2 regions of the Comamonas sp. 14P8.1.4 genome follow, and region 1 is predicted to be linked to the other one. Evidence: predicted binding sites of a transcription regulator. Region 1 holds the regulator's gene; the other holds the start of a gene.
The links. The regulator FNR, encoded in region 1, switches genes on or off when oxygen is low (the NO sensors DNR and NnrR bind a similar motif). The targets are predictions, from matches to a motif close to TTGATNNNNATCAA.
Positions count from the first base shown of each region.

Region 2: a site for FNR is predicted at 2,227-2,240, ahead of AC27VO_RS10945 (DUF3149 domain-containing protein). Genes of this name have one in related genera too.

Region 1 is NZ_JBYOKN010000004.1:74,318-79,405, forward strand. It holds gene ccoG (cytochrome c oxidase accessory protein CcoG) at 1-386, shown strand, start outside; gene AC27VO_RS09620 (FixH family protein) at 453-740, shown strand; gene AC27VO_RS09625 (hypothetical protein) at 923-1,174, shown strand; gene fnr (fumarate/nitrate reduction transcriptional regulator Fnr) at 1,298-2,023, opposite strand; gene hemN (oxygen-independent coproporphyrinogen III oxidase) at 2,223-3,602, shown strand; gene AC27VO_RS09640 (sulfite exporter TauE/SafE family protein) at 3,608-4,321, shown strand; gene AC27VO_RS09645 (cell division protein ZapA) at 4,544-5,065, opposite strand; gene AC27VO_RS09650 (DUF904 domain-containing protein) at 5,062-5,088, opposite strand, start outside.
Region 2 is NZ_JBYOKN010000005.1:126,065-131,152, forward strand. It holds gene aat (leucyl/phenylalanyl-tRNA--protein transferase) at 1-241, opposite strand, end outside; gene AC27VO_RS10920 (hypothetical protein) at 439-762, shown strand; tRNA gene AC27VO_RS10925 (tRNA-Asn) at 912-987, opposite strand; tRNA gene AC27VO_RS10930 (tRNA-Asn) at 1,034-1,109, opposite strand; tRNA gene AC27VO_RS10935 (tRNA-Asn) at 1,152-1,227, opposite strand; gene AC27VO_RS10940 (YbaN family protein) at 1,299-1,736, opposite strand; gene AC27VO_RS10945 (DUF3149 domain-containing protein) at 1,985-2,155, opposite strand; gene AC27VO_RS10950 (DUF2721 domain-containing protein) at 2,366-2,827, shown strand; gene AC27VO_RS10955 (HTH-type transcriptional regulator ArgP) at 2,893-3,810, opposite strand; gene AC27VO_RS10960 (LysE/ArgO family amino acid transporter) at 3,881-4,525, shown strand; gene AC27VO_RS10965 (hypothetical protein) at 4,620-4,928, opposite strand.

The DNA of each region.
Region 1 (5,088 bases):
CAGCCATTTTGCTGGCGCTGTCGGTGGCCATGGTGGTCAGCATGGCTGTGCGTGAGCCGCTGAAAGTCGACGTGATTCGTGACCGTGCCTCGCTGGCGCGCATTGCCTCGGGTGGCAAGCTGGAGAATGTGTACCGCCTGCAGGTCATGAATGCGACAGAGCTGGCGCAGACCTATGTGGTCACGGTCAAGGGGCTGCAGGGCATTGAGGTGGCGGAAGCTACGGCTGTTGCGGTAGATGCAGCGCAGACGCGTGGGGTTGCGGTGCGGGTGCAGATCCCATATGGGTCTGCGCAGGCGGGCTCACACCCGATCGAGTTCGAGATCACGGCGCAAAGCGGCCAGGGTCACGTGCTGGAGAAGTCGGTGTTTATCGTGCCGCGCTAAAAGCGGTGCATGGTGTGTGGAAGGCGTAGCCCTTGCACACCCTGTTTGATTCAAAGAGAGTTTGGTATGTCTCAGATTGCAAAGAAGCTGGAAAAGAAGTCGGGCCCCTGGTGGAAATACGGGCACGTATGGCTGGTGCTGGCAGGCCCTGCGATTGTCGTGGTGGCCGGTGTGACAACGGCCATGATTGCCATGCGCGGTGCAGATCCGGTGGTCGATGAGAACTACTACCAAAAGGGGCTGCATATCAATCAGGAGCTGCGACATGCCGAAAAAAGCCTGGCCCCAGCCGGTGCGGCACGCAACCATGCCACCACGCCGGATGCAGACTTGCCTGATCTTTCACCCAAGTAAAACGGGTGCTTCACTATCAGTAGCTGCTAGCGCTTGGTATGCAATGGCTTGAGGATTGAATCCATTTCAAATCATTGCTTGATAAGCGCTTGCAGCTATTGTTTTTATTGAGTGTTTCTCCCACACACCAGCCAAAGGATCGATGTTCACAATAGGTACAGACTTCATGCGAAGGAGGGTGTATGTGGACACGTCGTTTAATGTGGATTCTGTGGCCTGCCTTCTTGGCGGCCGGTGTGATGGAAATGCTGGTGTTTGCCGCCTTTGATCCGCAAGACATGTTGTGGCTGGGGCAGGGTGTGCAGCTGTCCCGCACGGCCATTTACACCTTGGCATTTTTTGCATTCTGGGCCGTGTTTGCGGCGGCGGGTTATCTGACGGTGCTGCTGTCCATGTCTGCCGCTGAGGTGAATGCACAGCCCTCTGCACTGTGAAGTGAAGCGCCTGGCCGCATAAGTCGCCTGCGCTGGCGCTGCGCCGCTGGTTAGCCTGAACGTTGGCCATAAAAAAACCTCCCTGGCGAAAGCGGGGAGGTTTTTTTTGATGGTGGGTAGCGCTTATTTATTGCATTCGTGCTGGCTGTTGACCAGACGTTGCAGGGCCGCCGTATCCAGAATGCGCACGTGGCGCTGTTTGACTTCCACCATGCCTTCTTCCACAAACTTGGAGAACGTGCGGCTGACGGTCTCCAGCTTCAGGCCCAGGTAGCTGCCGATTTCTTCACGCGTCATGCGCAGCACCAGCTCAGAAGACGAGAAACCGCGGGCATGCAGGCGTTGCACCAGGTTCAAAATGAAGGCAGCCAAGCGCTCTTCGGCGCGCATGCTGCCCAGCAGCAGCATCACGCTGTGCTCACGCACAATTTCGCGGCTCATGACTTTGTGCACATGGCTTTGCAGTGCGGTCACTTCGCGCGAGATTTCTTCCAGACCATCGAAAGGCATCACGCACACTTCCGCGTCTTCCAGTGCGACGGCGTCACAGGTGTGGTGGTCATTGACAATGCCATCCAAACCAATGATTTCGCCGGCCATCTGGAAACCGGTCACTTGATCGCGACCATCTTCTGTGGCGACGCAGGTCTTGAAAAAACCGGTTCGAATGGCGTAGAGCGATGTGAATGCTTCTCCATTGCGAAACAGCGTTGCTCCGCGTTTGACTTTGCGGCGCGTGGCCACAATGTCATCAATGCGCTGCAGCTGCTGCTCATTCAGGCCTACGGGCATGCAGAGTTCGCGCAGATTGCAGTTGGAGCAGGTAACTTTGATGGTTGGAGGAGTCATGTACTCAAAAGCCCGGGGTCTTGGAGAGATCAAAGGCTTGTGCGGTTAAAGATCAGAAAAAAGAAACTATCGAATTGCTCGCAGTTGCTATGAATGATGTAAGTTAAATTGTGACATCGCTTGTACAGCAACCTCTTGATGCACGTCAAGGATGAAGGTGGCCAATTGTTGCAAAGTCCTGTCATCAAGGAAGAACTTCATGACAGTTGTCACCCCCGAGCTCTTGCGTCGCTATGACGTGCCAGGTCCACGCTACACGTCCTACCCCACAGCGGATAGGTTTGTGGAGGCGTTTGGCGATAGTGACTATATCTTGGCCCTCAAGCAGCGCAAAGTGGCCGCTGCGGCCAAGCAGCCGATGTCGCTGTATGTGCACATCCCGTTTTGCGATTCGCTGTGCTACTACTGCGCCTGCAACAAGATCATTACCAAGCACCATGAGCGTGCGGTCACCTATATGCGCTATCTGGAGCGTGAGGTGGATCTGCACCTGCAGCATTGCGGTCGTGGCCAGGCGGTGAGCCAGTTCCACGTCGGTGGTGGGACACCAACCTTTCTGACCGATGATGAATTGCGCGCGCTGTGGGGCATGCTGCGCGAGCGCTTTCAGTTTGACCCTGCGGGGGAGTATTCGATTGAAGTCGACCCACGCACTGTCACGCGAGAGCGACTGGCGGTACTCAAGGAAATCGGCTTTAACCGCCTGAGCTTTGGCGTGCAGGACTTTGATCCCGAGGTGCAAAAAGCCGTGCACCGCGAGCAGCCCGCAGAGCAGGTGTTTGATTTGGTGGCGGCTTCGCGCGAGCTGGGTTTTGAGTCGATCAACGTTGACCTGATCTACGGACTGCCCAAGCAAAATCCGGAATCGTTCGCGCGCACGCTGCAGCAGGTGGCGCAGTTGCGGCCCGATCGCATTGCGCTGTATGCCTATGCACATTTGCCAGAACGCTTCAAGCCTCAGCGGCGCATCTTGCAGGCCGATTTGCCATCCGCGCCCGACAAGGTGGGTATGTTGTCGGCCGCGATTGAGAGCTTTATGGCTGCGGGTTACGTCTATGTGGGCATGGATCACTTTGCCCTGCCGGAGGATGCATTGGCAGTGGCCAAGCGCCAAGGGCGTTTGCACCGCAATTTCCAGGGCTACAGCACGCAACCCGATTGCGACCTGATTGCGCTGGGCGTGTCTGCGATTGGCCGTGTGGCAGCAACGTACAGCCAAAATGCAAAAACGCTGGAAGAGTATTACGACCTGTTGGACCAAGGGCGCTTGCCCGTGGTGCGTGGTTTGGCCTTGTCACGGGACGACACCATTCGCCGCGCGGTGATCATGACCATCATGTGCCAAGGCGAGGTGTTCTATGAGTCCATCAACAGTGCGTGGCTCATCGATTTCAAAAAATATTTTGCAGCAGAAATTGAGGCGCTGGCAGACCAGCAGGACGAAGGTCTGGTGACGATTTCCGATGACTGCATCACGGTCACCCCCAAAGGGTGGTTCTTTGTACGTGGCGTGGCCTTGGTGTTTGACCGTTATTTGCAGGCAGATCGCAATCGTGCCCGATTCTCGCGGATCATCTGATCCCTATGATTCTTTCCTTGCTTTGGACCGCATTTTTCATGGGGCTCGTGGGTGGGCCCCATTGTCTTGCCATGTGTGCGGCACCTTGCCATGCGGTGATCCAGGGCCATGGTCAAGTCGTGCAGATGCATGCAGCATGGTCACCGCAACGCCGGGCCTGGAGCTGGAGCACCTGCCAGTTTCATCTGGGGCGCCTGCTTGGCTACGCTTTGCTGGGCGCCGTGGCCGCTTTGGCCATGGAGCAAGTGGCCTGGTTTTCGGATCAAACCTCTGCCTTGCACCCTGTATGGGTCCTCATGCACCTGGCGATTTTGGCCTGGGGGCTGCTCATGCTGTTTCAGGGACAGCAGCCCGTGTGGCTGGAGCGCGCAGGGCGTGTGGTCTGGGCCAAGGTGCAGCCTGTGTTGTCTTTGCGCGGTGGTGCCTTGCTGGCGGGAATGGCCTGGGCATGCATGCCCTGTGGCTTGCTTTATTCGGCGGTTCTGGTCGCGGCACTGAGCGGCTCTGCATGGACGGGGGGCATCAGCATGCTGGCATTTGGGGTGGGCAGTGGGCTGTGGCTGCTGGCTGCACCACTGGCGTGGCGCTGGCTCAGCGGGAGGGTCAACCGCTGGCGTTCAGAGTGGGGAACACGCGCTGCAGGCCTGATGCTGGTGGCCGTATCACTGTGGGCGTTGTGGATGGACTTGGTCTACAAGCCGTCCCTGTGGTGCCGCTAGAAGGGAAATCGCTGGGGGGTGGTGCCGAATGGCGAATGAAGGTGTCTGCAAAACCACCGAGCCGTCATCCTGAACCGGGGGTTCAGGTGGGCGAGAGCAACCTAACGTTGGGTTCGTCTGACGCGAGACGATCACGCTTGCTAGGCAATGTATCAAGCCCGTGCTCAATGAGCATTGGTTCAAGGCAATATAAAGCCCGGCGGATTGCAGACAGGTGCGATTTTACAGGCTTTCCGCAGGCGTGGAGGGCAATTCCACTTGAGCGGCGTTGTCTAAATCTGTGTCGATGCCGATATCGGTGGTTGCGGGCATTGCGTCTACCATGGCTTCCATGGATGGCTGCGTGTGCGCCAGCGGTTGGCTTGCCTGCGCCAAGGCTTGATCGATGCGATCCACCAAGGCACTGGCAAGCGCCTGATCGTGGCTGGCTTGGGCTTCCAAAGCGTGCAAACGCTCGGCATCGGCGTCAGTCAGTGCTGCACCATCAGTGTCCTGGGCACCTTGCAGTGCAGCAAGTTGTTGTTGCAGGGCTTGCAGCTGGTTGCGCAGCTCCAGGCTTTCAAACGCCAGATTGACGGCCAGCAACACACCAATACGCTCGCGCGAACGCAGCTTGGTGTTGTCCAGCATTTGCTGGAACTGGTGATCCACCCGTTCCACCGCCTCGAGCAGCTGTGCTTCCTGTCCGTCAGGGCAGGTCAGCAGATAGTCCTGGTGCAGGATTTGTGTTTCTAGCTGGCTCAAGATGCCTCCTGATTGACCGGCAA
Region 2 (5,088 bases), on a different contig from region 1:
GGTGTAGGCGAAAGTCTGTGGTCTTGAGCACCATACGGGGGTCGGGCGACCACCACAAATTGGGCTGTCCCGGACTGAACCAGGGAAAGATGCCGCGCTGGTAGGCTGCTTGCAAATGTGCAGCATCCAGTGCTGCACCGGCAGCCAGCAGTCCGGGCATGGGCGTGTCCGCACCCCAGGCCAGGCTGACGGGGGGGAAATCATCATCAGATTCCAGCCAGATCAAGGTTGGCTCTTGCATTTTTGCTATTGAAACAGTCGTTTTGGTGGGCTTACAGGGCGTCATCATCGGATTGGCGCGTGTGGCAGGGTGCTCCTACACCTATCGCGGCCCTATGGGGACACACGCCGCGATGGTGTGGCGCTATGGTTGCACCAGTACCTGCGAAGGCATTATGTGATGTGGTTTCGGCAGGTGCGGATGAAGGAGGTCGAATCATGTTGTCTATGAGCCTTTTTGGCAGGGAGCCCCGCTACATCCGCCGTGCGCGTGCTTATTTGCAGGAAGCACGCATGGCGATGCTGGAGCACACGATTGCGGCCGAGCATTACCAGGCGTCTGCGGAAATGTATGCCGAGCGTGCCCGGCGCCTGGAAGAGGAAATCGCCAGCTGGGAAGCGGTGAAGAATGGCGTCGAGGTGATGGAGCCTGTGCACGACAGCGCACCTGCAGGCAAGCGCGCAGAGCATGGGCGTCTGGAATCCAACAAGCATGCGATGCACAAAGGCAAGTCTGCCGTGGGGATTGTGCGAGCGGCATGATGGGTGGCCGCCCACGGCGGTAAGCATGCATACCCACGGGCTTCAAGCGAAGCCCGTTTTTTATGCCAGCGCTTGGCTTGGTGGATGCTTTGAACGCGAGATGTAGCGCCCAAGAAAAAAGCCAAGCATTTGCATGCTTGGCTTTGATCTGGCTCCCCGACCTGGGCTCGAACCAGGGACCTGCGGATTAACAGTCCGTCGCTCTACCGACTGAGCTATCAGGGAATAACCGGTATGACCTTGTTGTTTGAAATTGCAAGGCGGCAATTGATGGCTCCCCGACCTGGGCTCGAACCAGGGACCTGCGGATTAACAGTCCGTCGCTCTACCGACTGAGCTATCAGGGAATAACCGGTAAGTTTTGCATGTGCAAAACCAGTAAATCTTGTTGGCTCCCCGACCTGGGCTCGAACCAGGGACCTGCGGATTAACAGTCCGTCGCTCTACCGACTGAGCTATCAGGGAACAAGACCTAGATTATATACATGGATTTTTGGCGCTTTCAGAAGTTGCCGCAAAAAAGTGAAGCGGGGTGCTTATGCGGGCTCAGGGCGCAGCCACAGCCAGGTCAGAACGCCTGCCATGCAGCTGCACGCCAGAATGCGCACCCACATGGGTGTGGGGGTGAACCACAGGATGGCGGCGCACACGGCCATCATGATGCTGGCGCTGCGTTTGGCGCGGCGGCTGACGCAGCCGCCTGCGGCCCAGTTTTGCAGCATGGGGCCGAACAGCCGGTGTTCCCACAGCCACGTGTGCATGCGGGGGGAGCTGCGCATGGCAGCCCAGCCTGCAATCAAGACAAAGACGGTGGTGGGCAGCCCGGGAATGAAAACGCCTGCAATGCCCAACGCCAGCGCGGCGACGGCCAGGGCGCGCAGCAGCCAGCGGGTATACCAGTGGCGGGCGACGACGGCCGCAGGCGGTGGTGCGGGGTGTGGCGCTGGGGTTTCAGGCTGGGCAGGCGAGGACATGGGGTGATTGTGCCTGTACGGCAGGCTGTCTCAGGGCTGGCGTGGGTGGATGCTTTGAAAAGAAGAGCTTCTTGCGCTCGCAGCTCCTTGGGTTCAGTGCATTTGTATATTGAATGGCTTATATATAGAGCGCTACCAGCTATCTTCTTTAAAGAAAGGCTGTGCGGTGCACAAGGAGCGGTGTGTGCAGCGGGCATGAAAAAGGCCTGCGGATGCAGGCCTGAAGCAGGATTCGCGCGTGGACCCGCCTAATGCTTGGTGCTGGTTGCCTGAGATGGCTTGCGGCTGTCGGGGCTGCTTTTGCTGATCTTGCCCATGAAGAGGACTGTGAAGTAAATCCACATGGCGATAACGATCAAGATCACGATCAGGCTCATCAGCCCGTAGTCGGTAGAGATCAAATCGGTGAGCATCTTCATGGCAAACATCCTCCGCAATCAGTCATGGGTTAGTAATGCCTGCACTATCAGGGGCAGGGGGCTGGTGGCGTTTGCGGCACATCAAAGGCGCGGGCTGTACGATTTGCGCTAAAGCAAGGGTCTGGCCGGGCGGGTGGGCCAGGTTTTTGCATACCATCGATGTACAGCCGATGAGCGGCTGAAACCCTTGTTTTCCATGGATAACGACAGATGATCGACCCCTCCAGCGTGACGCACAGCGTGCAATTGGCCGTTGCACCGGTTTTCTTTTTAACGGCAGTGGCCGGCATGATCAGTGCGGTGGCCGGGCGGCTGGCGCGCATCATCGACCGGGCGCGGGTGATGGAGGACCGCGTGCGGGCCAGCACGGATGATGAATTCATTCGCCGCGGCCTGCTGGAGCTGAATTACCTGCGCACACGCGGGCGCATTGCCAACGGGTCGATCGGGTTGCTGACGCTGTGCGGCTTTCTGATTGGTCTGACGATTGTGTTCTTGTTCGTGGGCCAGGCTTGGGTGGCGCAGCAGGGGCACCAGTGGGCGGTGTTCTCGTTCCTGGCCGGAGTGGTGTCATTCATCGCAGCGCTGGCGTGCTTTATGTGGGAGACGGTGCTGGCCACCGATCTGCTCAATTTCAATGTGCTGGAGACGGGGCGGCAAATGCGGCATTGAGGGCGCCTCGACAGTCACCATCCAAAAAAGGAGCCTCAGGCTCCTTTTTTTTGTGATGTGGCTCTTTACCCCTTGGGGTCGATGGGGTCCAGCCACGCCTGGGCAGCGTTGATCACGCATTGCGTCAGGCGCTCCAGCCCTGTTTGGGCGTTGCGTGCATGGGCCCAGTACAGGGGCACGGAGATGCCGCTGTCAGGCACCAGCTCCACCAGCGTGCCGTCAGCCAGGTGTTTCTTGATGAGTACGGTGGGGTGCATGCCCCAGGCCATGCCTTCCAGACTGGCGCGCACAAAGGCGTGCGCAGACGGCACCCAGTGGCGTGGGGGCAGATGGCGCGCATTCACGCCTTGCTGCAGCAGCCACTTGTCTTGCATGGCGTCTTTGCGGTCGTACGTCAGCATGGGCGCTTGCGACAGCGTTTGGGGCGTAATGCCCGCTTCCCCAAAGTGGCGCGCCATGAATGCGGGGCTGGCGGCGGCCACGTAATGCATATTGGCCAGCGGCCAGATGTTGCAGCCCGTGATGTGGCTCGACGATGCCGTGACGGCGGCCATCACATCGCCTTCCTTGATGCGCTTGGCGGTGTGGTCCTGGTCGTCGATGCTGATGTCCAGCAGCTCATTGCCGCCCTGGGTGAAGGCGGCCATGGCATCGACGAACCAGCTGTTGAGCGAGTCGGCATTCACCGCCAGCTTCAGCGTGGGGCGTGCCACCTGGCCCTCAGGCACCAGCTCGGGGTTGTTGCGGCGCAGCTCGTTTTCCAGCAAGGCGACCTGTTCAACGTGCAGGCACAGGCGGCGTCCGGCTTCGGTGCCTGTGCTGGGGTTGCCACGCATCACCAGTACCTGGCCCACACGCTCTTCCAGCAGTTTGATGCGTTGGGAAATGGCCGAGGGCGTGACGTGCAGCTTGCGTGCAGCCCGGTCAAAGCTGCCTTCGCGCAGCACGGCGGCCAGTGCTTCCAGTCCAGCGTAGTCGAGCATGTAGTAAAACTTAATTCAATTGAGATTGTTTAATTTTACTTATGTTGCAGTCCTTTCGACAATTGCGGGTATGTGGACTGCAAATATGACTGCTTCTTGGCTGGCCGGTTTTACCGTGTGCCTGTCACTCATCATCTCGATCGGCGCGCAAAACCTGTACGTGCTGCGCCAGGCCGTGCAAGGTCAGCACGTGCGTGCCTGTGTGGCCTGGTGTGTGGCTTCTGATGCCATTTTGATTGGCCTGGGGGTTGCCGGCATGGCGCAACTGCTCAGCAGCCAGCCGGATGTGGCGCTGTGGCTGGGCTGGGGCGGCGTGCTGTTTTTGCTGGGCTACGGCGGTTTTGCGCTGTGGCGCATGTGCATGGCCCCGGATGCGTCAGTGGTGGCCGATGGCTCGCAGGTTGCGCCACGTGGGCTGCTGGGGGTGCTCAGCGCGCTGGCGGTGATTACCTTGCTCAACCCGCATGTGTATCTGGACACCGTGGTGCTGGTCGGCTCGATTGGCGCGCGCCAGGAGGGCCATCTGAAGTGGCTGTTTGTGCTGGGTGCTGCCTGTGCCAGCCTGGTGTGGTTTGCCATGCTCAGTTTTGCTGCACAGCGCATGCGCCGCGTCTTTGCTCGGCCCATGGCCTGGCGCATTCTGGATGGTTTGACCGGAGCCATGATGCTGGTGCTGGCGTACTGGGTGTGGCAAGGGCTGCCGGGGGCGGCCTGATACAGCGCGACTGCGCAGGCGTAGCCAGCGCTGCACCATCAAAAAAGCCCGTGGCATTTGCCGCGGGCTTTTTGCATGCCAGAGGGAAGAGGGCTCAATCCAGGCGGGCCAGCACTTCCAGCAGCTTCCATTGGTTGGCCAGAATTTGGTAGTGGGCGGTTTCGCCGGTTTTCTGGCTGACGGCCTCGATATAGACCACGTTGCCTTGCGAGCGCGCAGGCTTCATGACGGGCTTGATCTTGTCGTAGTTGTAGCGCTCGGCCAGGTCACCCCGGAAATTCAAGGCGCGATCGCTGCCAGTGGCCAGGTGCCCGGAGAAAAGTTCCAAAGTGCGTGCCAACGTGACTTCACTCAGACCCACTGTGATAGCTTTATCCAAGGAGAGAGGCGCTTGATCGCTCATAAACGTGATCCGGGTGGTAGAAGAGGTGGGCAATGTTGCCGATGTGTGCAGCACCGCATCATGCCGCAGTGCGGTGCTGCTGTATACATATGGAAGCAATTTGCTGGGTCTAGATCTTGCCAAGACGCTAAAACAATGCTTTGAGCCATAAAAAAACGCT